DNA from 4 places in the Bradyrhizobium sp. MI1.4 genome. Region 2 is predicted to be linked to each of the others. Evidence: predicted binding sites of a transcription regulator. Region 2 holds the regulator's gene; each other region holds the start of a gene.
What was found. The regulator LexA, encoded in region 2, represses DNA repair genes until DNA is damaged. The targets are predictions, from matches to a motif close to TGTTCNNNNTGTGTTCNG.
Positions count from the first base shown of each region.

Region 1: AC0L23_RS09985 (ATP-dependent Clp protease adaptor ClpS) is a predicted target of LexA. The motif match lies at 3,962-3,979, and genes of this name have one in related genera.
Region 3: uvrA (excinuclease ABC subunit UvrA) is a predicted target of LexA. The motif match lies at 2,819-2,836, and genes of this name have one in related genera.
Region 4: AC0L23_RS01080 (DUF3072 domain-containing protein) is a predicted target of LexA. The motif match lies at 5,359-5,376, and genes of this name have one in related genera.

Region 1 covers NZ_JBVVPP010000006.1:244,769-252,726, reverse strand. Annotated here, with positions in the region: gene serA (phosphoglycerate dehydrogenase) at 1-452, shown strand, start outside; gene AC0L23_RS09990 (tannase/feruloyl esterase family alpha/beta hydrolase) at 530-2,188, shown strand; gene AC0L23_RS09985 (ATP-dependent Clp protease adaptor ClpS) at 2,210-3,928, opposite strand; gene AC0L23_RS09980 (MarR family winged helix-turn-helix transcriptional regulator) at 4,138-4,605, shown strand; gene AC0L23_RS09975 (enoyl-CoA hydratase) at 4,623-5,393, shown strand; gene AC0L23_RS09970 (methyl-accepting chemotaxis protein) at 5,528-7,609, shown strand; gene AC0L23_RS09965 (dihydrodipicolinate synthase family protein) at 7,734-7,958, shown strand, end outside.
Region 2 covers NZ_JBVVPP010000027.1:6,353-14,310, reverse strand. Annotated here, with positions in the region: gene AC0L23_RS25095 (HAD family hydrolase) at 1-403, shown strand, start outside; gene AC0L23_RS25090 (hypothetical protein) at 570-761, shown strand; gene AC0L23_RS25085 (molybdopterin molybdotransferase MoeA) at 1,000-2,211, shown strand; gene lexA (transcriptional repressor LexA) at 2,388-3,089, shown strand; gene AC0L23_RS25075 (hypothetical protein) at 3,583-4,017, shown strand; gene AC0L23_RS25070 (ComEC/Rec2 family competence protein) at 4,156-6,435, opposite strand; gene AC0L23_RS25065 (DUF2171 domain-containing protein) at 6,531-6,764, opposite strand; gene AC0L23_RS25060 (nuclear transport factor 2 family protein) at 6,849-7,235, opposite strand; gene AC0L23_RS25055 (glutamine--tRNA ligase/YqeY domain fusion protein) at 7,255-7,958, opposite strand, start outside.
Region 3 covers NZ_JBVVPP010000031.1:23,010-30,967, reverse strand. Annotated here, with positions in the region: gene AC0L23_RS26675 (single-stranded DNA-binding protein) at 1-487, opposite strand, end outside; gene AC0L23_RS26670 (outer membrane protein) at 947-1,729, shown strand; gene AC0L23_RS26665 (outer membrane protein) at 1,961-2,650, shown strand; gene uvrA (excinuclease ABC subunit UvrA) at 2,933-5,914, shown strand; gene AC0L23_RS26655 (DinB family protein) at 5,961-6,524, shown strand; gene AC0L23_RS26650 (HAD-IA family hydrolase) at 6,543-7,217, shown strand; gene AC0L23_RS26645 (YVTN family beta-propeller repeat protein) at 7,266-7,958, opposite strand, start outside.
Region 4 covers NZ_JBVVPP010000001.1:217,546-225,503, forward strand. Annotated here, with positions in the region: gene AC0L23_RS01020 (hypothetical protein) at 1-21, opposite strand, end outside; gene AC0L23_RS01025 (hypothetical protein) at 279-428, opposite strand; gene AC0L23_RS01030 (hypothetical protein) at 716-943, shown strand; gene AC0L23_RS01035 (DUF2934 domain-containing protein) at 1,196-1,372, opposite strand; gene AC0L23_RS01040 (HU family DNA-binding protein) at 1,509-1,805, opposite strand; gene AC0L23_RS01045 (hypothetical protein) at 2,228-2,398, shown strand; gene AC0L23_RS01050 (hypothetical protein) at 2,644-2,946, shown strand; gene AC0L23_RS01055 (hypothetical protein) at 3,122-3,394, shown strand; gene AC0L23_RS01060 (hypothetical protein) at 3,564-3,740, shown strand; gene AC0L23_RS01065 (hypothetical protein) at 3,961-4,470, shown strand; gene AC0L23_RS01070 (hypothetical protein) at 4,493-4,873, opposite strand; gene AC0L23_RS01075 (hypothetical protein) at 5,042-5,257, opposite strand; gene AC0L23_RS01080 (DUF3072 domain-containing protein) at 5,418-5,633, shown strand; gene AC0L23_RS01085 (hypothetical protein) at 6,262-6,531, opposite strand; gene AC0L23_RS01090 (hypothetical protein) at 6,537-6,737, opposite strand; gene AC0L23_RS01095 (VOC family protein) at 7,026-7,424, shown strand; gene AC0L23_RS01100 (VOC family protein) at 7,653-7,958, shown strand, end outside.

The DNA.
Region 1 (7,958 bases), on a different contig from region 2:
ACGTGTTTCCGGTCGAGCCGTCCTCGAATTCGGACCGCTTCAACAGCCCGGTGCAGGGCCTCGGCAATGTCATCCTCACGCCGCATATCGGCGGCTCGACCGAGGAGGCGCAGGAGCGCATCGGCGGCGAGGTGGCGCGCAAGCTGGTCGACTTTTTCATCACCGGATCGACCACGGGCGCGGTGAATTTTCCGGAAGTGCAGCTGCATCTGCGTCCCTCCGGCGCGCGCTTCAGCCACGTCCATCGCAACGTGCCCGGCATGCTGCGCCGGCTCAACGAGGTCTTCCTCCAGCGCGACATCAATATCGCCGCGCAATATCTGGAGACCTCCGGCGACCTCGGTTACGTCGTGCTCGATGCCGACCTCGGCGGCCAGGATTCAGGCGCGCTGCTGCAGCAGATCCGCAGCCTCGAGGGCACCGTCGGCGCGCGGCTGGTGTTTGAGCACTAGCACTGCATTGACGAGCGGCCGCAGGGCGCCTTGAATGCGGCCTGCTGGCAGAACGAACAGAAACTCAGGGGGAAACGATGGCGCAAATCCATGTGAAGCTGTGCGCATTGCTGGTGGGCGCAGCGGGCGCGCTGGGCGCGAATTCCGCTTCAGCGGTGACGCTGACTGAGGATGCGGACACTGTCTGCAACGGCCTCGTCGGCGGCGCCGACGCCGTGATCGATTCGGCGACGTTGCTGGCGCCCTCGCAACTGGCCGTCGCCGAACGCGGCCCGACGCCGTCGGGGCGCGTCACGCCCGCCAATCCCGGCTTCTGCAAGGTGCTCGGCCACATCGATCCCACCGATCCCAAGGCGCCGCCGATCAAGTTTCAGGTCAATTTGCCCGTCGAATGGAACGGCCGTTCGCTGCAATATGGCGGCGGCGGATTCAATGGCGTGCTGATCACGGGCCTGGCGCTGCCGCCGGCCTATCCCTTCGACAAGCCGTCGCCGCTCGCGCGCGGCTTCGTCACCTACGGCACCGATTCCGGTCACGAGTCCAAGCCGGGCGAGCCGCCGCAGCTGTTCGCGCTCAACGACGAAGCCTTCGAGAATTTCGCCCATCGCGCCTACAAGAAGGTGCGCGATGCCGCCGTCGCGCTGATGCAGCGCGCTTACGGCAAGGCGCCGGAGAAAATGTACTTCATGGGGTCGTCCGAAGGCGGCCGCGAAGGCCTCACCATGGCGCAGCGCTACCCTGATGATTTCGACGGCATCTTTGCTCGCGTGCCCGTCATCAACTGGGTCGGCCTGCAGCATGCCGGCACGCGTTCGGGGCTCGTGACCATGGGCGATGGCTGGATCAATCCGGCGCAGGTGAAGCTAGTCGGCGATGCCGTGCGGGCCGCTTGCGACAAGGCCGACGGCTCCGATGACGCGCTGGTGCAAGATCCCGTTTCCTGCAAGGCGGCCTTCAAGGCGGAGACGCTGCGTTGCGCGAGCGGCAAGACGGGCGATCAGTGCCTCACCGACGCACAGATCAAGGCGATCGAGACCTTGCATGCGACCTACAAATTCCCGTTCGCGCTCGCCAATGGCCTCGACGATTATCCAGGCTGGGGCGTGTCGGGCGAGGACACGCCGGCGGTCGGCCCGACCGGCGGCTGGGTCGCGTGGTGGCTTGGCACGGCGCCTCCCGCGCAGCCGCCCGCGCCCAATAATGGCATCGCCTGGATCTACGGCGCCGGCGGCATCCAATACGTGTTCGCGCGCGATCCCAAGCTCGACGTGACGACGTATAAGCCCGAAGCGCACAAGGCGCGGCTGCTCGAGGTCTCCAGCCTGATGGATTCCACCGACCCCGACCTCAGCCGCTTCCGCGCTCGCGGCGGCCGGCTGATCATGCTCGAACATATGGCGGACTACGCGCAAAGCCCCTATGCCGGCATCCGCTATTTCGAGAACGTCGAACGCAAGGTCGGCAAAGCCGAGACGGCCGAGTTCGCGCGGCTCTACACCGCGCCAGGGGTCGACCATGTCGGCTCCGGCGCGCCGGCCAATGTCGACATGCTGAGCGTGCTGGTCGACTGGGTCGAAAAGGGCAGGGCGCCCGGCGATCTGGAAGTTACCGAGCAGAAGGTCGAGGCGCCGTCGTTTGCGACGCTTCGCGCGCTGCCGCTGTGCCGCTGGCCAACGTGGCCGCACTACAAGAGCGGCCCAGTGACGGAGGCGTCGAGCTTCACCTGCGCGCCGTAGCAGGCGCGCCACTTCGGAGCGTCACCCGGTGGCCATTGCCTGCGCGCCGCCGAGCAGCTGCGCGTTAAGCCGGCCGCCGGAGAACAGCATGTCGTCAAGGGCTTCGTCGATATCGGCGGAGATCACGGTGTTGCCGCCGTCCCGCGCGATGCTTCCTTGCGCCAGTCGTCGCATCAATTCCTTGATGAAGGCGCAACTTGTGCCCGCGCTGCGCCGGGCAGCCTCTGCGATCACCGCCCCATCGAGCGGCAGTCCCTTGCCGTAGAGCCGGACCAGCTTGCCGCGGCCGGTCTCGTCGGGCAGCGGCACTTCGATGGCTTGATCGATGCGGCCGGGACGACCCGCGAGAGCTCCCTCGAGGTCCTCCGGCCGATTGGTGGTCAGGACGAACAGGATGTCGGCATCTTCCTTCAGCCCGTCCATCTCGTTGAGCAGCTTGTTCAGCATGGATTCCTCACACGGCCCCATGTCATCGCGGTCACGGGCGATGAGATCGACATCCTCGATCACCACCATCGACGGCTGGAGCAGCCGTGCCAGGCTCATATAGGCGCCGAGCAAACCGATCTGCTCGGCCGTGATGATCAGCGTCGTATGCCCGGGCAAATGCGTTGCCAGATAGCGGATCGTGTGGGTCTTGCCGGTGCCCGGCGGCCCGTACAGCAAGATGCCTTTGCGTGTCGATTGGCCCAGCCGGCGCAATTGGTCTCGGGTGTTGACGAAGGTCAGAACGTTGCGATCGAGCAGCCGCAGGGTCTGCTCCGGCAGGATCACCTCGTCGCGCGTGACCTGCGGCAAGCGATGCACCGTGATGCCGCGCGAGCGACCGCGATAGTCGGAATCGGCATCGAGCGACAGGATCTTGCCGCGATAGGTCCGCGCAGCCTGTACGGCTTCTTCCAATTCACTGAAGCATTGCTGGACGAGAGCCGCGCCTGCGGAACCTGAGGGTACCAGGATTTCGATCCGAATTCCGGGCTCGCGACTGTATTCGCGGTGTGCGCAGAGCAAAACCGCATAGCGGAGATGATCCTGCTCACACAGCCACAGCCCGTTATCCAGACACTTGACCGGGCTCTTCTCGCCTACGTCGACGTCGGAATATTGCAGCGGGGCAATCGCGATCGCATAGCGGCCCTCCTTGAGCAGTCGTGGAATCGACAGCGTTTCGTAGCGCTGCTCCTCGTTCAGTCCCACCAGCCGGATGGCCTTGCCGAAGAGCCGGTCGACGGCGGCCTGGAGATCGACCCGCATGTGGCCAGGAAACTGGCGGATCGTGGTCACGAGTTTGCTGCGCGCGGTGCTGGCAAGGTGCCAATCGAGAACGTCGCAAGCAAAGTCGAAATCTTCCTCTTGTTCGTTCGAGGGTTCATCCGCCGCACGCATGCAGTCGCTGCACAGCCAGACCGTTCGGTCGCCGATACGAACGTCGGTCTGTCCCTCAGGCTTGCCACAGAGTTCGCAAGGAGTCTTGACCGCCTCTAGCGTGACCTGCAGTTGGTGGCCGGCCAATTCGATGGATTGTTGCGCAGATTTGAAAAGGGCTTCGGCAACCGATTGCGGGTAAGGTCCGCAAACCGCTTTTTCCTTCTGCTCGATCTGGGTGATCAGCGCGGTCGCTTCACGGTCTGATTTGCCGAAAACCTGCCGAAGCAGATCCATCACGAATTGGTCCGGCGTATCATCGTCATTATGAATTACGAGCTGGGTCGGCTGGTTCTCGCCACGCATACTGTTCATCACGAAAGGTCTCCGGGACAATCTATGATTGAATAGAACGAATAGAGAACATAAAAGGAAGCGGCCGTCAAGCGTGACGGCGGCGGCTAATTGCGATTGGTGGGTGAGGTCCTGGTGCGCCGGGGCGGCCCTGTTCCTCGACGACTGCCGCGGCACATGTCCAGCTGCCGTCCTTTGACAATCTGATCCGCCTCGATTATCTATTTCGCATGCGAAATAAAGACGCGGGCGCGAGACACCATCGGTTGATCTACCTGTTGAGCGTGGCGCAGCGGCGCGTGCAGCGCTGGATGGCGGCGCAGCCTTCGAGCGAGGTCACGCCGGCGCAAGCGGGGCTGCTGTTCATCCTCGGCAAGCAGAACGGCGTCCTGATGGGTGAGGTGGGCGCGGCGCTCGACATGGGGCCGGCCGGCATCTCGGGGCTGGTCGACCGTACGGCGGCGGCTAAACTGGTCGAGCGGCGCGCGGATCACGAGGATGGTCGCGCCTGGCGCGTCTGGCTGACGCCGAAGGGGCGGACGGCACTGGCGCAGGCGAAGGCCAGCGCGGCACAGGTCAACGCGGCGTTGACGGACGGATTCACCAGTGCGGAGATCGATATCGTCGCGCGCTGGCTGACCAGCATTCAGGACAAGTTTCCAAGACAGCTTTCAACAGAGCTTTCTAGAGATCCATAGGAATAGAGGAGAGACCCATGACCGAGCACGTCCGGATCCGGAACGACGGCGGAATTCTCACGCTCACGCTGGCACGCCCCGACAAGAAGAATGCGCTGACGGATGCGATGTACGGCAAGCTCGCCGATGCCATCGAATCAGCCGAGCACGATCCGTCGGTCCGCGTGATCCTGATCCGCGGCGAAGGCGACATGTTTACCGCCGGCAACGATGTCGGCGAGTTCGCGGCGGTCGCGGCGGGCAAGTCGGAAGGAAGCCGCAACGTCGTGCGCTTCATCCAGTCGCTGGCGCGCTGCTCCCGGCCCTTGGTGGCCGCGGTGCAGGGCCGCGCCGTCGGCGTCGGCACCACGATGCTGCTGCATTGCGACCTCGTCGTGCTTGCCGCCAACGCGCAATTGTCGACGCCCTTCGTCAGCCTCGCACTGGTGCCGGAAGCAGCTTCCAGCCTGCTGATGCCGGCGCGCATCGGCTATGCGCGGGCCTACGAGATGTTCGCGCTGGGCGAGACGGTGCCGGCCAAATCCGCGCTGGAATGGGGGCTCGCCAACCGCGTCGTGCCGCTCGACAAGCTCGATGCCGAGGCGCTCGCGCTGGCGCAGCGTCTTGCCCGTCAGCCGGCCGGCGCACTCACCGCCACCAAGAAGCTGATGCGCAACGGCGAGACGCTGGTCGCGCAGATGAATGCCGAAGGCGAGCAGTTCGGGCTGCGCCTGCGCACCGCTGAGGCGCGCGAGGCCTTCACGGCGTTCGCGGAACGCCGCCCGCCGGATTTCACCAAGGTTGCGTGATATCCGGGACTGCGCTGAGGCTCGTCGGGCCGGAAACTCACGCCCATTCGATTAAAACCTTAACGGAACATTGGCATGTCGCGGGCAAGGTGGCGCTCGAAAGAATAGGCCCCCCGACCCAGGCCCCCGACACCATGGCAATGTTTAAGAAATCGGTAAGTTCGCTCCTTCTGACCTTGATGGCCCTGCTGGCTGCGGGTGCGCTGGCCTCCACGGCGATCCAGATGGTTGGGGCGTTCGGCCGCTATAGCGACAGCCTCGAGACCGCGCGGCTTGCCGCGGCCGACAAGGCGATCTTCCATGGCGTGCTGGCGCTGCGCAACAATCGCGGCGATGCCCAGAGCGCGATCCTCGGCGAGGATGATCCGCGAGCAAAACTCGAGGCGGCGGAGAAGGCCGAGCAGGGCGGCTATGACGCCATCGGCGCCGCGCTCGCCACCGTCGATTTCGCCCGCCGCGACGAACTCGCCGGCACATTGAAGCAGGGCTGGAGCGCCGCCGCGCCGCAATTCCAGCTGTTCTACGACGAGGCCAAGCGCCCGCGCGCCGAACGCAAGATCGAGCGGACCAACTCCTGGTATGATGCCGTCACCAAGGTGATCGAAACGGCCAACCTCGCCTCCACCGCGGTGTCGAACCGTGCCTGGATGAATGACCCTTTCATCGCCCGCATGATCCAGGTCCGGCGCTTCGCCTGGCAGGTGCGCGACCGTTATGGGATCCATTGTTCGTCGCTTCGCTCCAACGTCAACAGCAGCAAGCCGCTCGACGACGCTCAGAAGCGGTCAGTGGCGCAATGGGATGGCACGATCGCCTCCGGTTGGGCGGGCATGGCCGAGTTGCTGGCCGCGCCCGGCGTCGCGGCGGAGCTGGTGACGGCAGCGGCGGACGCGAAGGCCAAGACCGACGGTGCCCTCAAGCAGATCGGCGACCTCACCAAGAATTTCGACGGCAGCGGTAAGCCCGCGATGCCCGCCGCGGAATGGAATACGCTGTGTCAGTCACCCTTTGCGTCCATCGTCGCGGTGGCCAACAAGGCGCTCGACCAGTCAATCGTCCGGGCGGAAACGGTGCAGGCCAAGGCGCTCACCAATCTCGTCGTGCAGTCGCTCGCGTTCCTGCTCGCGCTCGCCGTGACCCTGACCGGCGTGTACGTGGTGCGCAATCGCCTGATGCGCCCGGTGCGCGCCATCCTGGACGCGATCGCCAAGATCAGCGCCCGCGACTACGCGACGCCCGTCCCGCAATCCAGGTATCCCGACGAGTTCGGCACCATGGCGGCCGCACTCGAAAGCCTGCGCGAGAGCGCGGCGACCGCGGAACGCCTGGGCCAGGAGCGCGAATCGCAGCAGGCGCTCCAGCTCGCCCGCTCCGGCACCGTCGATGCGGCCTGCCGCAGTTTCGACGACACCGTGCAAGCCGTCATTCACAGCGTTGCGGCGTCGACCAAGGAGCTCGATGCCACCGCGACGGACGTCCGCTCACTGGTTTCGGAATCGAGCAGCCAGACCGCGGCGGTCTCCTCCTCCGCCGAGCAGGCCACCAACAATCTCGAGACCATCGCAGCGGCGACCGAAGAACTCTCGGCGTCCGTCGGCGAGATCTCCGCGCAGGTGCAGGCCAGCGCCCGCGAGGCCCGCGAAGCCGTGTCGCAGGCAGCGCAGACCAATGCGACGGTCGAAATCCTCGATCAGACCGCTGGCCGCATAGGCGAGGTCGTGAAGATGATCAACGCCATCGCAGGGCAGACCAATCTCCTGGCGTTGAACGCCACCATCGAAGCCGCGCGCGCGGGCGAGGCCGGCCGCGGCTTCGCCGTGGTCGCCGGCGAGGTCAAGAGCCTCGCTTCGCAGACGGCGACGGCGACGGAAGAAATCTCCCGCCAGGTCGCGGAGATCCAGGGCGCGACGGGCCAGGCGGTCGCGGCCATCCGCGCGATCGGCGGCGCGATCAGCGGCATCGACGAAAAGATGACGGCGATCGCGGCAGCGGTCGAACAGCAGCGTGCGGCCACCACCGAGATCTCCCGCAACTTCCAGCAGGCCGCGCAGGGAACCCGCGAGGTCACCGACACCATCGGCAGCGTCGCCAGGCTGAACCAGGAGACGGGCAATGCCGGTTCGGTCCTGTCGGTGTCCGTGACGAAAATGTCCGCCGACGCCGATCGTCTCCGCGTCGCGGTCGAGGGCTTTTTGGGCGCGGTGAGGACCGCATAGCTTCGACAATCTTCCGTCCTTACGTCGCGCGATCGGCATTGCCGCCGATGCGCGCGGCGGGTACATCTGTGGCGCTGTGCGAGCGTCGCGGCAGATGTAAGAGATATCAGGGATGGAGAGTTCGATGCCGGTCACGCCCCACCACAAGGCCCAGCGCCCCTATCGCGGCGTGTTCCCGGTCGCACCCACCATCTTCGACGAGCGCGGCGAACTCGACCTTGAGGGACAGCGTCGCTGCATCGATTTCATGATTGACGCAGGCTCGAACGGTCTGTGCATTCTCGCCAATTTCTCCGAGCAGTTCGTGCTCACGGATGCCGAGCGCGAGACCGTGATGCATGCGGTGCTG
Region 2 (7,958 bases):
CGGAATCGGCATTTCGGACGCGCAATTCCTGGAAGGCTGGAACGCGATTTTCGCCGGCGAAATGCCTGACATCGCCGAGCTGCTGCCGCGCGCAGCGAAACAGATGCCGCTCTATGCTTTCTCCAACACCAACCGGCCGCACGTGGACCATTTCTCGAGGGAATATGCCGACCTCCTCGGCCATTTCCGCGAGCTGTATTTGTCGTCCAGCATCGGCCTGCGCAAACCGGATGCGGAGGCCTTCGACCACGTCGTTGCGGCGATCGGCGTGCCCGCCGGGCGCATCGTGTTCTTCGACGATCTTGCCGAAAACATCGAGGGAGCGCGCGCGCGCGGCTTGATGACGGTGCATGTGACCTCGCCGCGTGACGTCGGGAACGCATTGAAGGCATTGGGCATTTGACGACGTCCGTTGTCGCGAAACCCACGACGGCACGGCCCGACGGACCAATTTTGAAAAATTGAGGAACCGGATCACTTTGTGCATTTTTATACAGAGTTCCGGGAACGGAATACCGCCTTCCGGACTCTTAGAGTCCGTTGGGACTTCTACGGACGGATGCATCATCGTGCTGGGCAAAACCTACCTCACCAAGCAGGCCTCTCTTCTTCTTGAATTCGCGAGGACAACTTCAGATTCGGACCTTTCCGCCAAGCTTGTGAGCAAGGCCGCCGACCTGAAATCCCAAGCCGACCCGCTGCCCGACAAGGATCAGGGATCCAAGGCGCCCGACGTAACTCCCGGGCAGGCAGGGAGCTGATCGATTCAGGCCATGGCGCGTTCTCGCCTTGCCATGATTTTCGTCGCTTCCATGACCACTCTCCTGCCGATCTGTGACCTCCTTCGGATCATGCCGCGACGCGCTTGATCCTGCCTTCCGGAACAATGTGAAGGGGCGGGATGACTGTGCCTGCTCAGCCGCTTTTGCCTCTGCGCCTGCGCTCGGCTAGAAGACGTGCGGAACATTCGCCCGAACGTGCCGAGCAGGAGTTTTCGCCGTGGCCTTGATGCCGGTTTCTGACGCGCTTGCCGCGGTGCTGGCGGGTGCAGAGCCGCTGCCGGAAGAAATGATTTCCCTCGACGAGGCCTACCATCGCGTGCTCGCGCGTGACGTCGTGGCGCGGCGCACGCAGCCGCCGCAAGCGATGTCGGCGATGGACGGCTACGCGGTGCGCGCGGCCGATGCCGCGACGATCGATTCGGAGCTCACCGTCATCGGCGAAGTCGCAGCGGGCCGACCGTTCGAGGGGACGGTCGGAGCCGGCGAGGCCGTGCGGATCTTCACCGGCGGCGTCGTTCCCTTTGGCGCGGACGCCGTCGTGATCCAGGAGGACACGGTCGCCGCCGGCAAGCGCATCACGATCAAGGAAGCCGCGATCGCCGGCCGGCACATCCGCCCCGCCGGCGTCGATTTCCGCGAGGGCGACGTGCTCCTGCGCAAGGGAAGCCGTCTGACCGAGCGAGACCTCGCGCTCGCCGCCGGGATGAATCATCCGCACCTTGCCGTTGTCAGGCGTCCGAAGGTCGCGATTCTCGCCACCGGCGACGAGCTGGTGATGCCGGGCACCACGCCCGGCCACGGCCAGATCGTCTATTCCAACGGCTACGCCCTGCACGCGCTCGCCCGCAGCGAGGGCGCCGAGACCATCGACCTCGGTATTGCCGCCGACACGCTCGAGGCCACCACCGCCGGCATCCGCCGCGCCCGCGAGAGCGGCGCCGACGTCCTGATCACGACCGGCGGCGCATCGGTCGGCGACCACGATCTGGTCCAGCAGGCACTGCGGGACGAAGGCATCGCGATGGCGTTCTGGAAGATCGCGATGCGGCCAGGCAAGCCGATGATGCACGGGCGACTCGGCGCAATGGGTGTGATCGGCCTGCCGGGCAATCCCGTATCGTCCTACGTGTGCGCTTTCCTGTTCATGGTGCCGCTGATTCGCGCCCTGTCGGGCCGTTCAGTGATTCACCATCGCCGTGAACGCGCCGTGCTCGGCCGCGACGTCGGCGCCAACGACCAGCGCGAGGACTATCTGCGCGCGCATCTTGAGGAGCGTGACGATGGCACACGCGTCGTTGTTCCCGTCAATCATCAGGACTCTTCGCTGCTTGCGAATCTCGCTGCAGCACAGGTACTTCTCGTCCGCGCACCATTCGCGCCGAAGGCCGAAGCCGGCACGGCTTGCGAAGTGTTGCGGCTCCCCGTCTGAGCGCCCCCGCAACGCGCGTTCCGCGCACTTTGCTCTGTTCACGGTAAATTAAGCAGTTGCGGAACATGTATCGAACATATAGTGTCTGTTCATGATTTGTTTCGAGCATGCAGCGGCTTATGGCCGAATTCAGCGTCTCGGAATCGGACGACATCAACCGGGGGACTTTGGTCGAGATGTTAACGCGCAAACAATACGAGCTTCTGCGGTTCATCAGTGAACGTCTGAAGGAAAGCGGCGTGCCGCCCTCCTTCGACGAGATGAAGGATGCGCTCGATCTGCGCTCGAAGTCGGGCATCCATCGCCTGATCACGGCGCTCGAGGAGCGTGGCTTCATCCGACGCCTGCCCAACCGCGCCCGTGCGATTGAAGTCATCAAGCTGCCGGAGCTCCAGGCAGCCGCTGGCAGCCGCCGCGGCTTCACGCCGAGCGTCATCGAGGGCAATCTCGGCAAGGTGCGTGCGAGCGCGAGCCTGCCCGCTGACGAGGGCGAACGTCCCGTCGCGGTGCCGGTGATGGGCCGCATCGCGGCCGGCACGCCGATCGAGGCGTTGCAGACCCGCAGCCATACTATCAGCGTACCGCCTGACATGCTCGGCTCGGGCGAGCATTACGCGCTGGAAGTGCGCGGCGACTCGATGGTCGAAGCCGGCATTCTCGACGGCGACATGGCCCTGATCCAGCGCAACGAGAGCGCCGATACCGGCGACATCGTGGTGGCGCTGATCGACGACGAGGAAGCGACACTGAAGCGCTTCCGCCGTCGCGGCGCCTCGATCGCGCTCGAGCCCGCCAACGCGGCCTATGAGGTCCGCATCCTGCCGCCCAACCGGGTGAAGATTCAGGGCAAGCTGATCGGGCTTTACCGGAAGTACTGATACCGGGAGTCTTTCTATCGGCAGTACTTCATATCGGAAGCACTTCATGCCGGAGGTGCTTGGCGCCTCGCGCGCTTCCGATCGACATCGCCGGTCAGAGATTGGAGCGGATCATCGTCCGCTCCGGCTGGATAGCCTTTCTGGTTCTGCACAGACTATCCGGCCCCTCCTCCAACGCTGGCTCCTCGCCACGCCGACGAAGCAGCACCGCTTCAAGCAGCACCGCTTCGCGGCTCGGTTGTTCGAGGAAACAGCGACCAGCGGTCAAGTTCGGCCGTTGCAGCCAAGTTGGCAATGTTCGCGTACGCGCCTCCCGAATGCATCGCGGCGAGCTTTGTTCCTATTGAATTCGGGAAAGATAATGTGATCGCGGCTTGCGGAAGCCAGCCGCAGATTTGCCCACAACCAAGCAGAGCGTTCGTGCTTCCACTCTGATAGAGGCCTGCGCCTCGATAAGAGACGCGGGTTGCTATCCCAGCATGAGGAGCACCCGATGTGTGACTACAGCCTACATGCCGTCGCGTCGCGCCCCGCCGAAGTCGGCGAGACGATCGTCACGACAAGCTTCCGCGGCACCTCGACGCGCGGCTTCGCCTCTGCAGCCGATCCGTCTGTTGCCGTCTGCCTGCTGCCGGGGACGGAGCTCGCCTTCGCCGACGACGTCCGCTACGACAATCGCTGGATCTGGACGCGCACCATCAATTCCCGCGTGGGCAAGTTCGGCAAGATCGATCCGCACGTTCCCGACCGCCATCATGATGCGATCGAATTCCCCGACGGCAAATACGTGCTGGTGACGCAGCTCGTCGAAGGCCAGCGCGCGACGGTGCTGCAACTGCCGGTGACTCAGTCGGTCACCGAGCGCGAGCACAAGGCGCAGATCACCGCCGACAGGCAGCCGACCGTCACGCACCTGCCGATCGGCTGACAGAGCCGCCCTCCGGCTACGAAGTCGGAGGTCAGGATTAAATCGCCATCGCCGGCCGTGGCCGGCGAGATGGTGTGGTTTGCACCCCGCTAATCCGAACGGACGCACCGAACCACTGCGTTGCTCCGCACCATCAGATCAATCGTCGGCTTGCAGGTCGGTGTCCGCCGGCGTTGCGTCCTTGATGCGAGGCGCGGTCGACTTTGGCGCGAGGCTGCCGTCGAAATCACCCTCGCCGGCGCCGGCCGGCAACCAGGGGCGGCTCGTGCCTCTCGCCCTCACTGCCTGAACCACAAAACCGTCACCACGCTGCGTCAGCGCCAGCGCGCTCTGGCTGGCGAGCCGCTGCCGATCGACCACCATCGCCGCGCAATCAGGCGGTGCGGGACGAGTCGTCACCACCAGCGCGGCCCGACTGCAATCGTCCGCGAGAGCGTCGACGCGCAGTGCCAGCGCGACCAGCCTCCCGTCGGCCAGTGGCGTCACGCAGCCGGATTCGTCGCAGGACACGCCATCGGCAAGCGAGGCTCTGCCCGCATCGCGCGGATCGGCGTCGGCAGCGAGCCATTCCTTGAGCAGAAAGCTGTCCTTGTTCGTCCTGATCAGGTGCAGATATCCGTCCCTGCCCCGCACCGCGACGCTGGCGCCATCCCCGGCAATCAGAATGTCGGGCTGCCGCGCCGACAGTCCCCAGAGGATCGCTGCCAGCAGCACCAGGGCGCCGGACCAGCGCAGCGGCGTGCGCAACAAGCCGAGCACAATGATTCCCAGGCTCGCCGCGATCAGCGGCGCGATCCCGAACGCCGGGATGCGGCCCACCGCGCCCGGCAAGGCCGCGACCCAGCGCGAGACCGCGACCATCCACTCGATGCCAATCCCCATCAGCCACCAGAACACGCTGTCCAGCCCGAACGGCGCAGCAAGCAGCCCCAACAGCCCCGCCGGCATCACCAGCGCAGAGACCACCGGCATCGCGCCGAGATTGGCGAGCACGCCGAACGGCGTGACACGGTGGAAATGAAAGGCGGCATAGGGCGTCGTCGCAAGTCCCGCAATCAGCGAAGCCATGAACAGCATCGCAATCTCGCGCCCACCCCACATCGCAATGCGCGCAGTCGCCGAATTGTCCGGCGAGGCAAACAAATTGGGCATGCCGATCTGCACCAGTGCGACCAAGCCGAGCGTTGCCGCAAACGACATCTGAAAACTCGGATGCACCAGCGCTTCCGGCGCGACCGCCAGCACGATCAGCGCAGCCACAGCAAGCGTGCGGAAGGTGATGGCGCGGCGATCGACCATCACCGCGATCAGCACCACCGCCGTCATGAAGAACGACCTTTGCGTGGCGACCTCCGCGCCCGACAGCAGCAGGTAGAACGCAGCGGCGACCAGCGCGGCGGCGGCCGACCATTTCTTGATGGCGAAGCCGGCCGCCAATCCGGGGATCAGAGCGAGCAGCGCGCGCACCGCGAAGAACACGACGCCGGCAACGACGGCCATGTGATAACCGGAGATCGAGAGCACGTGGCCGAGGCCGGAGATGAACATCGCATCGTTGACGGGCGTGGTGATCGCATCGCGCCGCCCGGTGAGCAGCGCGGTCGCGATCGCCCGATTGTCGCCGTCGAGCGTCGCCCGGATGCGGGCATCGATCGCATCGCGCAGGCCTTGCATGAAGGCCGCGTAACGCAGCCGTAAGCCGCCGGTCTCAGGCGGCGACGCCACCGTGATGGCGCCCATCGCGAAGCCGGAGGCGCCGATGCCCTGGAAGAACATGTCACGCGAAAAGTCGTAGCTGCCGGGCCGCACCGGCGCGAGTGGCGGCATCAGCCGTGCCTTCAGCTGAACGAAGCTACCGACCTCCGGCGCGGTGCCCTTGCGGACCGACAGGCGCACGCGCTCGAGCCTGACGTCGCTGCGCTGCGCCTCCATCGCCGTGACGCGCAGCACGAAACGATCGGTACGCTCGCGGATGTCGCGAGCCTCGACGAAGCCCGACAACGACACCGAATAGAGCGCCCTTGCCAGCACCGGGTGGGCGATGCGCGCCGTCTTCCAGGTTGCGACGGCAAAGCCGGCCGCGACCGCCGCGATCATGATGGCCGGGGCGAACAGCCGGCTCCGCCGCAACAGAGCCGCGCCAAGCAGGAGCGCGATGGCGGTCGTGGCAACGACCCACAGCACCGGCTCATGATCGGCAGAGAAATAAAGCGCGATGCCGCAGCCAAACGCGACGGGCACCCACGGCAACAGCCGCCCGGCGCCCGCCTCGGCGCGCAGCCAGGCGCGGAGGGTCTCGGCCAGCGATGTCCAGAGGTCGAGGCCTGCAGGCGCGAGGCCGCCCGCGGACGCGGCGCGGCCCGCGGGCCACGTCCCCGCGATCCCCTGCGATCGTACCGACCGGCCCGGCTCCGCCATTCCCTGCACTCGATGATACGCAACGAAGCCAGAAGCTACCGGAACGTGCAGGTGGGCGGATAGCGGTACGGATCAGGAACGAAGGGGCGCGGCCGCTACTTTTCCTCTTCCATCGTCACGGCCACATCCGCCTTGGCCGACAGCCTGACCTTGTTGCCCTCGATATCGGCGACGAGGCCCTTGTCGATGAAGTGATGATGGCCCTTGTGGCTGCCCTCGCCGCTGTCCTTCTTGGTCAGCTTGATGCGATTGCCTTCGACCTTGTCGACGGTGCCGATGTGGACGCCGTCGGCGCCGATCACTTCCATATGCTCTGCGATGTTCTGCATGGTGGGTTCCTTGTTGGACCCACCCCAACGCGCGGGGAGCACGTTCGTTCTCTCACGAGAATGACGAAGCCGTGTGCCCGCTCGTCAGATCAGCGGCGCCTGCGACGAAGCATGGTGATTGACGATCTTCCACTCGCCGTCCTCGCGCATGATGACCCAGCTCATCTTGACCGAGAAATCGGGGCGTTCGCCGGCGAGATCGAACGAGATGGTCGCGGCCATATTGATCAGATCAGGACCTGCCTGCGCCGCCGTCACCTCGGAAAACACCGCGCTCGGCTTGCGCCAGCGCGGCAGGCCGTTGAAATAGTCTGCGACGCCGGCCCTGCCCCGGTAGAGCTTTGGGTTGGAGCCGAAGAAGAAGGCATTCCTCGCATAGAGCGATGAGAGCGCGGCCGCATCGAGCGTGGCGAAGCCGGCGCGCCATTTCGCGATGATGCCGGAAACGATAGCGTCGGCTTCGTTGCTCATTGTGGTCTCGCAGCTCTTTTCAGCCTTTGGCAACTTCCTTCGCGAACGTGTCGCGCAGACCGATAGTCCTGGAAAATACCGGTCTGTCGGACGTCGAGTCCTTGTCGCGCACGAAATAGCCCTGGCGCTCGAACTGCATCGGCTCGGTCGAATTGCTTTCCGCGACCGATGCCTCGACGCGGGCATTAGCGAGAATTTCCAGTGACTGCGGATTGAGGTCGGCGGCGAAGTTCGAGGCGTCCGGGCTCGGTTTGGCAAACAGCTGATTGTAGATGCGGATTTCCGCGGGCACGGATGTCGCCGCCGGCAGCCAGTGCATGGTGGCCTTGACCTTGCGGCCATCGGGCGCGTTGCCGCCCTTGGTCGCGGGATCGTAGGTGCAGCGCAGCTCCACCACCTCGCCGGCATCGTTCTTGATCACGCCGGTGCACTTGACGAAATAGGCGTAGCGCAGCCGCACCTCGTTACCCGGCGACAGACGGAAGAACTTTTTCGGCGGGTTCTCCATGAAGTCGTCCTGCTCGATATAGAGCTCACGACCGAACGTGATCTTGCGGGTGCCGGCGGAGGGATCATCCGGATGGTTGATCGCCTCGAGCTCCTCGGTCTGCCCCTCGGGATAATTCTCGATCACGACCTTGAGCGGCTTAAGCACCGCCATGCGCCGCTGCGACGTGCGGTTCAATTCCTCGCGGATGCAGAATTCCAGCATGCCGACGTCGA
Region 3 (7,958 bases), on a different contig from region 2:
TATCGTCGTCCATGTCGCTGTTGCGGCCACCGCCGCCGGCGGCAACAGGGCGCCGCGGCGCGCTGCTGACCGGACCGGAGGAGCCGAAATCGCCGCCCGGCTCGTCGCCGAAGCTGCCGCCTCCGCCACCGCCGCTACGACCGTCCAGCATCGTCAAGGTCGAGTTGAACCCCTGGAGCACGACTTCGGTCGAGTACTTTTCGACACCGCTCTGGTCGGTCCATTTGCGGGTCTGGAGCGCACCCTCGACGTAAATCTTGGCGCCCTTCTTCAGATACTGTTCGGCGACCTTGCAGAGCCCTTCATTGAAGATCACGACGCGGTGCCACTCGGTCTTTTCCTTGCGCTCGCCAGTCGCCTTGTCGCGCCACGTCTCCGAGGTCGCGACGCTCAGATTGGCGATCGGCCGCCCGTCCTGGGTGCGGCGGATTTCAGGATCCTTGCCGAGATTTCCAACCAGAATGACCTTGTTGACGCTTCCCGCCATCTCCGCTCTCCGCTCCGAATGCCACTGAATTCAAGAAGGCCGGTCCGCTCCCGCGTTCCGCCGTGCCTGTTGAGGCGACCCTATACGCTCGCCGAACACTTGCGGACGACGATCAGGCCGTCACCCCTCCGGTTATCCCCACATATAGCATCGACCTCCGGTTCGTTCCAGATTTGTTCTTGGCGAAGACAGATCTGAAGGCGTGGGATCGATCGGCCACATGTGTTGCGGAAAGGCACACGTCGATTGGAACCTTTGTAGGTTCCCAAAAATGGAAGAAAGAACTTAACATTCAGCAAGTTATGGGTACTCGCACTGCCCCGGTCTTGTTGCATTTGGGAGACGGACTCTGCCGCTCCGTAGAGCTACGGTTGCCTCGGACTTAGTTCATATGGGCCCTCGCGCCTGATCAGCCGCTTCGGGGACATAAGAAGCGGACGAAACCTGGGGAGACTGGCAATGAATAAGCTTCTTATTTGTGCAATCGGTGCAGTGGCGATGGGCTTGTCGGCTCCCGCAAGCGCGGCGGACATGGCCGCGCGTCCCTACACCAAAGCCCCGCCGCCGGCGGTTGCCGCCATCTACGACTGGAGCGGCTTCTACATCGGCATCAACGGCGGCGGTGGCTCCAGCCACAAGTGCTGGGACTTCGTCACGCCCGCGACCGGCGTTCTCGTCGGCGAAGGCTGTCACAATGCAACAGGGGGCACCGTCGGCGGCCAGATCGGCTATCGCTGGCAGTCCGCCAATTGGGTGTTCGGTCTGGAAGGCCAGGGCAACTGGGCTGACTTCCGGGGCGACAACGTGAGCACCCTCTTCCCTGGTACCGCTTTGGTGACGGGTGATCGCAACCGTTCCCGCATCGACGCTTTCGGTCTCATCACCGGTCAGGTCGGTTACGCCTGGAACAACGTGCTGCTTTACGTGAAGGGCGGCGCCGCCGTCGTCGGTGACAAGTACGACATCTACGCTGCTGCGGGTACGCCCGGCGCGGGCGCGCTGTTGGCTTCGGCCCGGGAGACTCGCTGGGGTGGCACGGTCGGGGCCGGTCTGGAATTCGGCTTCGCCCCGAACTGGTCGCTGGGCTTTGAGTACGACCACATCTTCCTTGGCGATCGCACGATCGGCTTCACAACGCCCGCGGGTGCGGTATTCGGCAGCGACCGGATTCGCCAGGACGTAGACATGGGCCTGGTCCGCTTGAACTATCGCTGGGGCGGTCCGGCCATCGCAAGGTACTGATCGCGCTGGACATATCGCACTTCGAAGGCCGGCCTTGCGCCGGCCTTTTGCTGTGCAGTCCTCCGATATTAATCGGTCAATAACCGTTCCGTTTTCCGACCGTTGTTGCTTTTGAGTGACACAACTTGCGGCTTCACTGGTGTAAGTACGGCATCAGTTGGGCAAGTGAGTCCGATGCCCTTCCCTATCTTGGAAGGCACAATCAGAAACTGGGACTGGGATTAGTTGAAAATGAAAAAGGTTTTGTTGGCTTCGGCCTGTTTGTTCGCTCTCGCTGCCCCGGCTTCGGCCGCTGATCTCGCGGCGCGCCCCTACACCAAGGCCCCCGTGGCCATGGCTTCGGTCTACAACTGGACCGGCTTCTACCTCGGTATCGTCGGTGGCGGCGCTTGGGAAAATTCCTCGACCGACCCGAAGATGAAGGGCGGCTTCGTCGGCGGTACTGCCGGCTACAACTGGCAGACCGGCAATGTCGTGCTCGGCGTCGAGGCCGATGGTTCCTGGGCTGATGTCAGCGCGTCGGTCACCGGCCCCGTTGCCGTCCCCGGCTTCGGCCTCGTCAGCACCACCCTCAGCTCCAAAACCGATGCGATGGGAACCGTGCGCGGCCGCATCGGCTACGCCGTCAACAACGTCCTGTTCTACGGCACCGGTGGTTACGCCTGGATCGACAACAAGCTCAGCGTCAGCGCGCTCGGCGTGACCGTTTCCGACAGCAAGTGGCACTCCGGCTGGACCGTCGGTGCGGGCGTCGAAGCGTTCTTCGCTCCGCAGTGGTCGGTCAAGGGCGAGTACCTCTTTCGCAGCCTCGGCGGCGAGACCTACTTCTCGGGCGCCCTGCCCTCCGGCACGCTCGAGTTTCACACCGTGCAGGTCGGCGTGAACTATCACTTCGGGGGCCCGGTGGTCGCCAAGTACTGAGTTCAGTACTTAGCCCCAACGCCATCCGCGTTACGAAAGGCCGGCCTTGTGCCGGCCTTTTTGTTTTGTCGGGCACGTTGCCGCGCAGTTCCACCCTGCTCCTGCCAGATGCCGCCAGTGCGCCAACAATCCGTTGACGATTCGCAAGTCCCACTGGAAATCCGTCTCCGTTCTTCCTACGTTCGCTGACAACCCCATCGGCGCCGATCCCGGTTCCGGGCGAAGCGCGCCTTTTTTGTTGGCGCGATCGCGCGCCTTTGGGATTCCTTGAGGGCAACCCGGATGGATGAAGTGATCAAGGCGAAGCGCCAACAGCAGAACGTGGGATCAAACCTGCGCGCAATTACCATCCGTGGCGCGCGCGAGCACAATCTCAAGAACGTCGATGTCGAGATTCCCCGCGACAAGCTGGTGGTGTTCACGGGGCTGTCGGGCTCCGGCAAATCCTCGCTCGCGTTCGACACCATCTACGCCGAAGGCCAGCGCCGCTACGTCGAATCGCTGTCTGCCTACGCCCGCCAGTTCCTGGAGATGATGCAGAAGCCCGACGTCGACCAGATCGACGGCCTGTCGCCGGCGATCTCGATCGAGCAGAAGACGACGTCGAAGAACCCGCGCTCCACCGTCGGCACGGTGACCGAAATCTACGACTACATGCGCCTGCTGTGGGCGCGCGTCGGCGTGCCCTATTCGCCCGCCACCGGCCTGCCGATCGAGAGCCAGATCGTCTCGCAGATGGTCGATCGCGTGCTGGCGCTGCCCGAGGGCTCGCGCCTCTATCTGCTCGCGCCGGTCGTGCGCGGCCGCAAGGGCGAGTACCGCAAAGAGCTTGCCGAATGGCTCAAGAAGGGCTTTCAGCGCGTCAAGATCGACGGCGCCTTCCACGAGCTCGCCGAAGCCCCTGTTCTCGACAAGAAATTCCCGCACGACATCGACGTCGTCGTCGATCGCATCGTGGTGCGCCCCGACATCGGCCAGCGCCTCGCCGAAAGTTTCGAGACCGCGCTGAAACTTGCCGAGGGCCTCGCCGTCATCGAATTCGCGGATGCGCCGGCTGCGGCAGCACTCGCGGAAGAGAAGAAGAAGACCGCAAAGATCCACGACAAGAGCGGACCCGAGCGCATGCTGTTCTCGGAAAAGTTCGCCTGCCCGGTGTCCGGCTTCACCATCCCCGAGATCGAGCCCCGGCTGTTCTCGTTCAACAACCCCTATGGCGCCTGTCCCGCGTGCGGCGGCCTCGGCGTCGAGCAGCATGTCGACGAAGACCTCGTCATTCCCGACAAGGAGCTCGCCATTGGCAAGGGCGCGATCGCGCCCTGGGCCAAGTCTTCGTCGCCCTATTACATTCAGACGCTGACTGCGCTCGGCAAGCACTACAAGTTCACGCTGACCACCAAATGGAAGGATCTGCCCAAGAAGACGCAGAACGCGATCCTCCATGGCTCCGGCGAGGACGAGATCAAGTTCTCCTACGAGGACGGCGTCCGCTCCTACGACACCAAGAAGCCGTTCGAGGGCGTCATCACCAACATCAACCGCCGCTATCGCGAGACCGAGAGCGAGTGGGCGCGCGAGGAGCTGGCGAAGTATTTCCACGACGTACCCTGCGAGGCGTGCCACGGTTTTCGGCTCAAGCCCGAGGCGCTCTGCGTCAACATCGGCGGCAAGCATATCGGCGACATCTCCGAGATGTCGGTGAAGGGCGCCGGCGCGTGGTTCGAGACCGTGCCGGAGGCGCTGAACACTCAGCAGAACGAGATCGCCGGCCGCATCCTCAAGGAGATCCGCGAGCGCCTTACCTTCCTGCTCGATGTCGGCCTCAACTACCTCACACTCTCCCGCTCCTCCGGCACGCTGTCCGGCGGCGAGAGCCAGCGCATCCGGCTGGCTTCGCAGATCGGCTCGGGCCTGACAGGCGTGCTCTACGTGCTCGACGAGCCCTCGATCGGCTTGCACCAGCGCGACAACGCGCGCCTGCTCGACACGCTCAAGAGACTTCGTGACCTCGGCAACACCGTGATCGTGGTCGAGCACGACGAGGACGCGATCCTGCTCGCCGACCACGTGCTCGACATCGGCCCCGGCGCCGGCATGCATGGCGGCAACATCATCGCCGAAGGCACGCCCGCCGAGATCATGCGCAACCCCAACTCGCTGACGGGCAAATATCTCACCGGCGAGCTCGAGGTCGAGGTGCCCGAGCGGCGCCCGCCGAACCATCGCCGCACCATCAAGGTGGTCAACGCGCGCGGCAATAACCTCAAGAACGTTACGGCCGAAATTCCGCTCGGCCTGTTCACCTGCGTCACCGGCGTCTCCGGCGGCGGCAAGTCGACGCTGCTGATCGACACGCTCTACAAGGCGATCGCCCGCAAGCTGAACAATGCCAGCGAAGGCGCCGCGCCGCACGACCGCATCGAGGGCCTCGAGCACATCGACAAGATCATCGACATCGACCAGTCGCCGATCGGTCGCACGCCGCGCTCCAACCCCGCGACCTATACCGGTGCCTTCACGCCGATCCGCGAATGGTTCGCCGGCCTGCCCGAGTCGAAAGCGCGCGGCTACGAGCCCGGCCGGTTCTCCTTCAACGTCAAGGGCGGCCGCTGCGAGGCCTGCCAGGGCGACGGCGTCATCAAGATCGAGATGCACTTCTTGCCCGACGTCTACGTCACCTGCGACGTCTGCAAGGGCAAGCGCTACAACCGCGAGACGCTGGAGGTCCTATTCAAGGGCAAGAGCATCGCCGACGTGCTCGACATGACCGTCGAGGAAGCGGCCGAGTTCTTCAAGGCGGTCCCACGTGTACGCGAGACGTTCCAGACGCTGCATCGCGTCGGCCTCGACTACATCCATGTCGGCCAGCAGGCCACGACGCTCTCGGGCGGCGAAGCCCAGCGCGTCAAGCTCGCAAAAGAGCTGTCAAAGCGCGCCACCGGCCGCACGCTCTACATCCTGGACGAGCCGACCACCGGGTTGCATTTCCACGACGTCAAGAAGCTGTTGGAGGTGCTGCACGAGCTGGTCGCGCAGGGCAACACGGTCGTCGTCATCGAGCACAATCTCGAAGTGATCAAGACCGCCGACTGGGTCATCGACCTCGGCCCCGAAGGCGGCGATGGCGGCGGCGAGATCGTCGCCTGGGGCCCGCCAGAGGACATCGCAAAAGCGCCGCGGAGCTATACGGGGAAGTTCCTGGCGCCGGTGCTGGCGAAGGCTCGGAAGCCGAAGCGGAGACGCGCGGCGAGCGAGGCGGCCGAGTAGGTTACGCCGCGGGAGCGGCCGACACATTGTCTGAGGGAGACTGAGTTTGCCTGCCGGACTTGTGCAAACCTATCGTGCGTTCGCCCACAATAATGCTTGGGCAAACCACCGGCTGCTCACCGCTTGCGCGGCGCTGTCTCAGGCCGACTTCGAAGCCGAGCGGACCGGCTTCTTTCCGAGCCTGCAACGCACGCTGAACCACATCCATGTCATCGACCTCTTCTATGTCGATGCACTGGAGGGCGGATGGCTAGGACCGGCGGCTTGGAAGAACGAGGTGCCGCACCCCTCCCTTGCCGCGTTGAAGGCTGCGCAGGCCGCGATCGACAAGCGCTTGATTGCCGTCTGCGATGGACTGACGCCCGAGATTCTCAACGGCATTGTGCGGATCAACCGCGACACGCGGGTCCAGACCGAACGCCGCGACCGACTGCTCATGCATCTGTTCCAGCATCAAATTCATCACCGCGGACAAGCGCACGCCATGCTGTCCGAAACGAGCGTCGCGCCGCCTCAGCTTGACGAGTTCTTCGCCGAGGGAGAGGCGCCGCTCAGGGCCACCGAATTCGACCAACTCGGATGGACCGAGGAAACCGTGTGGAAAGCCTAGCGGTGTAGCTTCGTCTCCATGCCCTACTCCCTCGCCATCTTTGATCTCGACGGCACGCTGGCCGACAGCTTTCCGTGGTTCCTGCGCACCATCAACGACGTCGCCGATCGCTTCGGCTTCCGCCGCGTCGCGGACGAGGATATCGAGGGGCTGCGGCATGCTTCTTCGCGGGAGATTCTGAGCCGGCTCGAGGTGCCGCTGTGGAAGCTGCCGGCGATCGCGCGGCATGCGCGGCGACTGAAGGCGGAGGCTGCAGCGGAGATTTCGCTGTTTGCGGGGGTCGAGACAATGCTGCGGACGCTGGCGGAGAGTGGCGTGCAGCTCGCGATGGTGACGTCGGACAGCGAAGCCAATGCGCGCGAGAAGCTCGGCGATTGCGCGACGCTGTTCGCCCATTTCGATTGCGCGGCCTCGCTTTTCGGCAAGCCCGCGAAGTTCCGACGGGTCATCCGCCGCGCCGGCGTGGAGCCGGGCAAGGTCATCTCGATCGGCGACGAAGTGCGCGACATCGAGGCGGCGCGGACAGTGGGAATTGCCTGCGGAGCGGTGGGCTGGGGTTATGCGGCGCCGGCGGCGCTGCGGGCGATGGCGCCGGATCACATGTTTGATCAGATGGATGAGATTGTATGGACGCTGTGCCCCGGTGCCGTAGCCCGGATGAGCGAAGCGATATCCGGGAACGCCGGTGGATGAGGAGAGCCCCGTCCCGCATGTCGCTCCGCTCACGCGGGCTACACGCCCCTACTCCGTCCTGCGCAAGAATGCCCCAAACGCGCGCGGGCCGTCGCCGGTCTTGACCTCGCCGATCAGCTTCAGCTCGACCGCATCGATGATATCGAGCGTGTTGCTTTCCCAGCAGGCGACGATAATGCGCTTGCCGTCGGCAGTCGCGGCAATGCCTTCGGGATAATCGCCGACATTGATGCGCTTGAGCGGCTTCAAGGTCGCCAGATCGAACACGCTGACAGTGCCGCCATACTGATCGGTGACGAAGCCGCGGCCCTGCGCCAGCGCCACCGCATAAGGGCGCATCCCGACCTGCACGCGGCCGGTCTCGGCCCCAGTGGCGATGTCGATCACGGAGACGTCGTTGGAGCCGACATTGGCGGTGTAGGCGCGCTTGCCCTCGGCATCGATGGTGACGCCGAACGGACGGGTGCCGACCTTGATGGTCGTCGTGCGCTGGCGCGTCGCGGTGTCGACCACCGACACACTGTCGTCGTCGCGGTCGGCCGAGAGCAGCAGCTTGCCATCCGGCGTTACCGCGAGCCCCGATGGCGAGGCGCCGACCGCAATGCTGGCCGTGACGCTGCGCGAGGCCGCGTCGATCACCCGCACCGCCGCCGCATACCAGTCCGCGACATAGACGGTGCGGCCATCCGGCGCGACGGCAATGCCGAGCGGCCCGCCGCCGACCTCGATCCGCGCCGCAAC
Region 4 (7,958 bases), on a different contig from region 2:
CTCGGCGAACATCTCGAGCAACAGCACGCATCCATGTCGCGTCTCCCTCGCCTCACTCGTAGCGAGGACAGGCGAACGGGACTGTGCGAAGCATCACGCCGGCTTGGTCAGGAAAGGCGTGTCCCGGATCGACACAGAAGCCACGACTTGTTCTGCATCCGACTCCATTTCGTTCGCAAGGAACGAATCGGAGTCGAGAAATCCAGCGCAAAACGATCCCTAACGATCGGTGAAGGCGCGCGCGATTGCCTGTTGTCATCGAGATAGTGCGATGCTCATCACGCCGCTCGCTTCGCCGTATCCTTCGATAGAGCCTTCTCCGAAAAGCATTCGAGGATCTGGATGCGGAGTTCTTCCGCGGCCGGACCATCAAGCTTCCTGAGCTGATTCCAGAGCCTGATCACTTCGCGTTGTTTCTCGACAGTCATGGGCACCTCCAAAGAATGTCGCTGCCAAAAGAGATGCCTCACTAGAACAAAATGGGAACAACAAGTCCAGCCCCTCCCGTGAAATTCGCCGGGCACATCGCCTTGAGCCTTCCGCGCGCCGACGGTTGCTTTTTAGGTTTTCAACCTTAAGTTCGAGCCACGGCGCGGCGGCTAGGCGCTGAAATCCCTTCCCCGCCAGCCAAGAAGGCCCCGTGCGAAAGCGCGGGGTTTTTCTTTTGGGGAACGCGCCACCGCCCTCCCCGTTAGTCATTCCGGAGCTAGGGATCGTGACCAGAAAATACTACGCCGTCGAAGTGGTGCGTCAGATCGAAGAGACCGTGGAGATCATGGTCGAAGCGCCGGATCAGACCGCCGCACATGATGCAGCGCTCGCGCACCTGAAGGCGCGCGGCTCCGAATATCAGTGGCTCAATCCCAAATGCGATCTCATCGTCTGGCGCGAGCGCCAGGTCGATACGCCGGCGATCATCGACGTGTCCGTATCGCCGGACTAGCGGCCGGAACGAGTTTTCCCGCCCCGCGTTGTCAGGTCGAATTCGGTGGTGCTGGCGGCATGTCGCAACGCGGCCGACCAGCTTGAAGAGCCCCGGTCCCCAAGACCGGGGTTTTTCTTTGAGGCGGCCGCACGGAGGCGACTCGATTCGAACGAGGGCCCGAACAGCAAAGCAGCCACCCGGGTGTTATGCCGGGTGGCTGCTTTGAGAACTGTCGACGCTCGCCCCTGTCCGCCTGTTAAACCAGCAAAGTCAGACCGACAAATTGTCGGTCATGCCGGGTGGGACTTCGCCTTGCTTGGTCCGCTCGGCGAGAAGCTCCTTTTCGGCCTCATACCAGAAGGTGTCCATCGTGCCTGCGGGCTCGCCAGCCTCCTTCCAGAGGTGATAGGCCCGATTTCGAATCTCTTCTTCGCTGAGACCAGTCATGTGATTTCTCCCTTTCGGAAGCAAAGCCTGACGACGCCCTAGAGTTCCTTAAGAGAGTTCCTTATTGGTTCAGCACAAGCAAGCAATCATTGCAGCGCTCCGCGAAAAGAAGCCTCCGCAACGAAAACGCGAGCCCTTAGACGGAGTCTTTGGCCACCTTCAGCGGCGAGGCCTTCACCGACTTGCTCGCCGGCTTCGCGGCGAACTGCATCGGCTCCTTGGTGAAGGGATTGACGCCCATGCGGGCTTCGGTCGCCGGCTTGTTCACCACCGACATCTTCACGAAGCCGGGAATGACGAACTCGCCGGACTCGTTGAGCTCCTTGTAGCCGACCGTCGCCATGTACTCGATGACCGACTTCACGTCGTTCTTCGACAGCTGCGTGCCCTCGGCAATTGCATCGATCAACTGAGTCTTCGTCATCTTCGCCATGTCTGAATTTCCTTCTGTGCGCGCGAGCAGGCTTTGCTCAGGACGCGGTCCGACCGCGCAACGCGCTTCTGTTTCATGCCAACTTTCATGAAGTGACGGGGCTTAGAACCCATCGACGCCCAAAACGCAAGCAGGGGTTCTGCGGAGGGCCGGACGCCCCGGCAAAGATGCCGCAGCTTCCGCCGTTTTCGCGTTGAACCATTTTCTCCCCGAGGCGTCTAACTCTTTGAAGTCCCCAAGCTTCACCCCCCATCAGAGAGCCCCGCTTCCCCAGGCGGGGCTTTCGTCTTTGCCTGGACCCGGCCCCGCACTGCCGATCAGGCTGACCCCCGAGGTCTGCGCCCGGCCACCCCGGTGACCGTCACAAGGCAGGTTCTCTTTTCCGGCCATCTCCTGCATAATGCGGCATGGCAAAAACAAAAGTGACCTTCAAAACCGTCCGCATTGCAGACAACGACTGGAAAATCCTGGCGGATTACCCGGACAGCGAACAGCGCGAAATCAAGGGCTTCACCAGCAAGGCAGACGCCGACGACTGGATCAATGGCGACCGCAAGATCGCGTGGCTCCGCTCCCAGGGATACGCCAAGTAAACCGCGCATGAGTCACGCGCGTATCGCGTGACGCCCGTATGGGTATGAGGCGCGCTTCGTCCCTCCCGCTCCATAGGTTCTTTCCGTGCCGGCGCCTTGCCGAGCAAGCGGCAACGCCCGCGCGTCCTATCGGCTGGACGGGAGCGCCTGGTCGATAAACCTTTGGCTGGGCATGCGCCGTTGAGACTTCGGTAACCTAACGCCTCCAAGCTCCTCTTAGTATCGTTGTGTTGGAGTACCCCACAGTGCTGAATTTTAACGAGCTGCGTGAACTCGCGGCCGATGTTCGCGTGTTCGTCGACATTGCCGAAGACAAGGCCGAAGCGCTTCGCGCCGTCATCACAGCCTATGACGTGGTGCTCGCGATCTTCCCGTCGGGAGAGGGCATGGGTCTCCACGTCATCAAGGGCGGCGAGATCCTGGACAGGATTGCAAACTCACGAACCAATACGAGCTACAGCCACACGGCCATTGCGGTTCCCGACCTGGAGCACGCGGAAGTGCTCAAGCACCTGACGGGCCCGGCCGATCAGCGGCTTGCGGCTTAGAGCGTTTTCAAGTTCGCGGGACGAAAACGCGTCACAACAATCTGGAGCAGTTCTGATTCAAGCAGAACCGACAACGCCTCGTTGCAGACGAGAATTTTTGCACTCCAGAACGCCTTGTTTTAGGAACACGGTTTCTGCGCTCCCGTTGGCCCACACAACCAACCAGGAGTTTGAGATGAAGAAGCTCGTCATTGCGACCGCCGCCCTCGGCATCATGTGCGGCTCTGCCTTGGCCCAGACCCAGACCGGCCCCGCCGCGCAGTCCGACAACATGCAGAAGCCCGGCATGACCAACACGGACAAGGGCACGATGAGCAGCGGCACGACCGGCGTGAGCCATGACGGCATGAGCAAGGGCGGAATGGTGAGGCCCGACGCTTCCGGCCAGGGCGGCTCCGGCCCGGGCAGCGACCAGGGCGGTACCAAGACCCGCAGCAACAAGAAGTAAGCCGGTTTCCTGTACGGCTCGCTTCCCGGCCGCGTCGCTTCCACAAGCGGCGCGGCCATTTCATGAGAAGGGTCTTTGGAACCTGTCGAATGCACTCCTCACAATCGTGCGCGCACCGGAACGGTCAGGTCTTGCCGCGAGTTGCCCCATCTCCAGCAAGGAGATCGTCATGAGCGTTGAAGGTAAAGTGAAGGAAGGCGCCGGATTCATCAAAGAAGAGATGAACGAACACGGCAAGTCCCCCGAGAGCCAGAAGAAGGCCCAGGAAGGTCGCGACTTGCGCAACGAAGGCCGGATCGAAGACGGCAAGCCGCCGAAGACGACGAAGCCGGGCACCGGTCACTAGATCGCGTTCGAAACCCCGTTTGGTGAAAGCCGCCCCTGGTCATGTCAGGGGCGGTTTTTCACGTTCATGACCAGCCGATACGTGCCCATGCGATCTTCCGAAGCTGTGATCCTCCGAAGGTGCAGTCCTACAAAAATAGCCGGAGGCTCGAAGCATGCAGGGCGATGGCTGGTAGAACGCTCCGGCTGTTGTATGGTCGAACGTTTCTTGTGAGGGGCTGATGAAGATTGCCATTGTTGTCGCCGGCTTGATCGTTGTTGTTGCCGCCGTTCTCGTGGCGGTACAGCCCGGCTTTCTAAAGCCTGCGTCTATGGCACTCGTGAAGAAGTCCGACATCCTCGGCTTTTCGCCAGGGATGACATTCGACGAAACCAACAAGCTCGTCACGCAACGTCGCTACCGCTGCCGTCAGATTCGCGATTCCTACGTCCTGGAGTGCGCAGTCGACGGCGCCAAGGTCACGATCTTTGCCGACGACGTTGACCCTGGGAATCCTGATCCCAAACATCCCATCTGGCGCGTCATTGCGGAGTTGAACAATCCGGGTCCCCAAGACGCTGCCGTCAAATCGATCTCCGACCAGTTCAACGCCCAGCCAACCAGGGACGCCGGGGACGGATGGATATGGACTGTCGGCCGTGGGCTCAAGCTGAGCTACGACGGCGCCGCCTTGAAGCTGGTGGACGAGGCTGAGGAAATCAGGCGTGGCAAGCAGGAAGCAAAGCGCTAGGGAGCGCGACGCCGGGTGCCCTTCAGTGACGAAACCGGTTGACGGCCAACAGCGGCAGCCATGATCCCAGCACCATGCAGATCGCAATGGCTGCGACTAGGACGTATTTCAGGGGATGTTGCGAGGACGCGAGCGAACCTTCGAGGTGAAGGTATGGCAGCATCGCCTCCACGGCCATCCCGATCAGGGCAACCGCAACCAGCCCGCCAACCGCCGAAGCGAACAGGTTGACGATCCATCCGATCGCGCCGCGCTCGTTCGACCAAGCCTCGTAGATCGCGACAGCCAGCATCACGAGCACAAAGACCAGCATGAAGCTCATCGAGCCGCCGACGCTCGCCTTCGACCCGAAGATTTCCACCAGCAGCATGGCCGCCACCGCGAGCAGTGTGATCGCCTTCACGACTTTCCTCTTTGGTGTCTCAGCACATAGGCCGCGAAGCCAATTCCGATGCCGAGCAGGCTTTGCAGCATGGCGGTTGGTCGCGCCGGGCTTCGCCGGGGTTCAACAAATTGCACTCGGAGAACTGCAGGACCGCCGCGCAGTGACGACCGAAGGCCGGGGACCGATCTATGCAGCTTGCCTATTGGAAAGCCGCTCGAACGCCGTGATGGCCCGGTTGGCCAGCATGAGGCGTCTGTGCTCGCCCTTGCGGACCATCTCTTCGACGGCGGCCGAGAGAAAGCGGCTGGTGAACGGCGCGTCGCTGACTTGTCCGGTGCGCTCCAGATAATCCCAGGCGATCTGCACGGAATGTTCGATGAGATGGGACAGGTTCTCGCTCATGCAGAACCTACGCTTGGCGGGAGCGCTTGTTCCGCGCTGGCCAGTAGGTCGGTTCTTCATGGCAGATCTCGAGACGTTCAATTTCCGCACGTTTTCGACTGACGAACAAATGAGGAACGACAAGCGCGCGCCGACGTTAGGTGGAAAAGGAGAGATCGCGATGGCTGACAAGACAGCTGACAACACCGGGGACAACACACAAAAGGATCCGAAGGATTGGGTTTCCGGCGACGACCCGATGACCGGCGCCCAGGAATCCTACCTCAAGACCCTCGCCGAGCAGGCGCACAAGCCCCTCCCCAAGAAGGATCTGACCAAGGCAGAGGCGTCAGAGCTGATCGACACGATGCGGCAAAAGGCCGGGCTCGAGAAGTAGACAGCGGGCATGTACGCCCCGCCCCTGCGAGACGGAAGAACATGACTCACCGATGATCAGAAGTGACGCGGGAAGGTTGCAGGCGTTCGGCCAACGCTGCATTCACAAACGTTGAGCGCGCTGCATTTCGTCGGGCACAGACAGCGTCGATTGAGCGCACGATCCCGCAATGTCGATTCCACAACTTCAATGCCGGGATCGGGGCCTGTCGCTTTGCGAGCCGGGCACTCATCCTGCTTTGCCTTGCTTCACGTCATGTACGATGTCACCGATGGTGCTTCCCACGACAATCGCGGCAACAACAGGCCAACCGGCGGCTACCATAAGGATGGCCCCGTAGCGCATGTCTTCGCCGGGCCGTTTGTAACTGTCTCGGCCCGAGAACAGGAGCACCGCGATCAGGCAGCCAACTGCGTATCGTCTAAACCATTTCACGACGAGAGACCTTCGTTTACGGGCATTCGTCGCCTCGAACTCCGTCGTGGTTCATGATGCCGGCCGTCCGGCCGCTCGCCGGCAGGCGAAATTTCAGACGATCACGCAAGGCGCGTCAGGCGCCTTGCATGACCTGCTGCCGCTCATTTTCTTGAGCGCGCTGAGCATCGGCTCCGCGCCGAGCTCAGTTCTGTCACTTCGGCAGATCGCGGATTGCCAGCTTGATGACTGTAAGGACAACGAAAGCGGGCGCCCCGTAAACGATGGCGTTCACGGCCCAAGTGATGGCGACGCCCAAGAAAACGGAACTGCCGACAGCTCCCCAGAAAAGGTAAGCTGCGGATATACCCGGCATCTCCCATGCCATCACAGGGGTGGAGTAGTCGGTTAGCTGCTCCATGACGAGCAGCACCGTCGAGACGAGGGCCCCGATTGCCAGTGCGACGGTGAGAACGGATTTCATTGTCTTCAAAGGCCCAACAGCGCCATCACGATCGGAATCATAAAAAAGGCTGCCAGGCCGAGGAGGCCTCCTACGGCAATCTTCACCCAACGCCGTTGAATTTTCGGCTCGAGCCATGTCGCCAGTTTGACCCAGAGCGCATACGCCCATCCGGCAACAATCGAGCGGATAAGTGCAAACAGAAGCTCGCCTAGAATATTGGCCATAGCGGTTAGTCGCGTCAGTTCCGCGGGGAGTTCATCTGCCAACGGCTAAACAACCCCGTGTCCCCCGTGAGTGAGGTGGCCCAGTTCTGCGATTTGCGTCACGTTCTGAGGACCCGGTTAGCGCTGTGGGGCTTCGTGAAGGGCTCGTTTTCTAGCGCTTGAGCAATGCCATCGCCATTCACGGCGCGCTCGGCGCGGCATCGTGACTGCTGACATCAGGGTGGCAGCAGCGGTGTGCGACGAGCCCCGCGATGCCGCTCAAATCTGCGGTCAACCAAAGGACATGCCATGAAGTTCGCCTCCACTCGCCTGATCGCTACTGACATCAAAATCATGGTTTCGTTCTACGAAATGGTGACCGGATGTTCCGCCGAATGGCTCGCGCCGGTGTTCGCCAAGATCGTGACGCCGGGCGCCAACCTCGCAATCGGCGCAGCCGAGACGGTCACGCTCTGGAAAGAAAACAGTGCCGAGCCCGGCGCGAACCGCACCGCCGGGATCGAGTTTCAGGTTGAAGACATCGATGCGGATTATCAGCGCCTGAAAGACAAGGTTACGCTGGTGCACGAGTTGAAAACGATGCCATGGGGCAACAGGACGTTCCAGTTTCGCGACCCCGAAGGCACCGCGGTATCGCGCTTCATGCCGCCGATCGAGCAGGCCGGACACCGCCTCGCGGCGCAATAGGTCGCGAAAGCAGACCGCCCCGCACACACAGCCAATGGCGCATGTGCGGCACTGGATTTTCGGTGAGAGTGCATTGAAATTTCGCCGGCTGATTTACTTCATCAGCCGGCTTCACCCTCATGCACATGTGCACCCGCCCCCTGCCCCTCCCCGGATTTTCCTGCTATCTCCTACTCCCTTCGGCTCGGCCGAACCAAAAACCCTCCATCCACCCAGGGAGCAACAACCATGCGATACCTCCACACCATGCTGCGCGTGCGCAATCTCGATGTCGCGCTGAAGTTTTACCAGGATGCGCTGGGGCTGAAGGAGGTTCGGCGGATCGAGAACGACAAGGGGCGTTTCACGCTGGTGTTCCTGTGCTCGTCGGACGATCTCGAGGCGCTGAAGAAGCAGCCGCAGACGCGCGGCGCGCCGCTGGTCGAGCTCACCTGGAATTGGGACGAGGAAAAATACGGCGAGGATCGCTTCTTCGGCCATCTCGCCTATGAAGTCGACGACATCTACGCGACCTGCGAGAAGCTGATGAAGGCC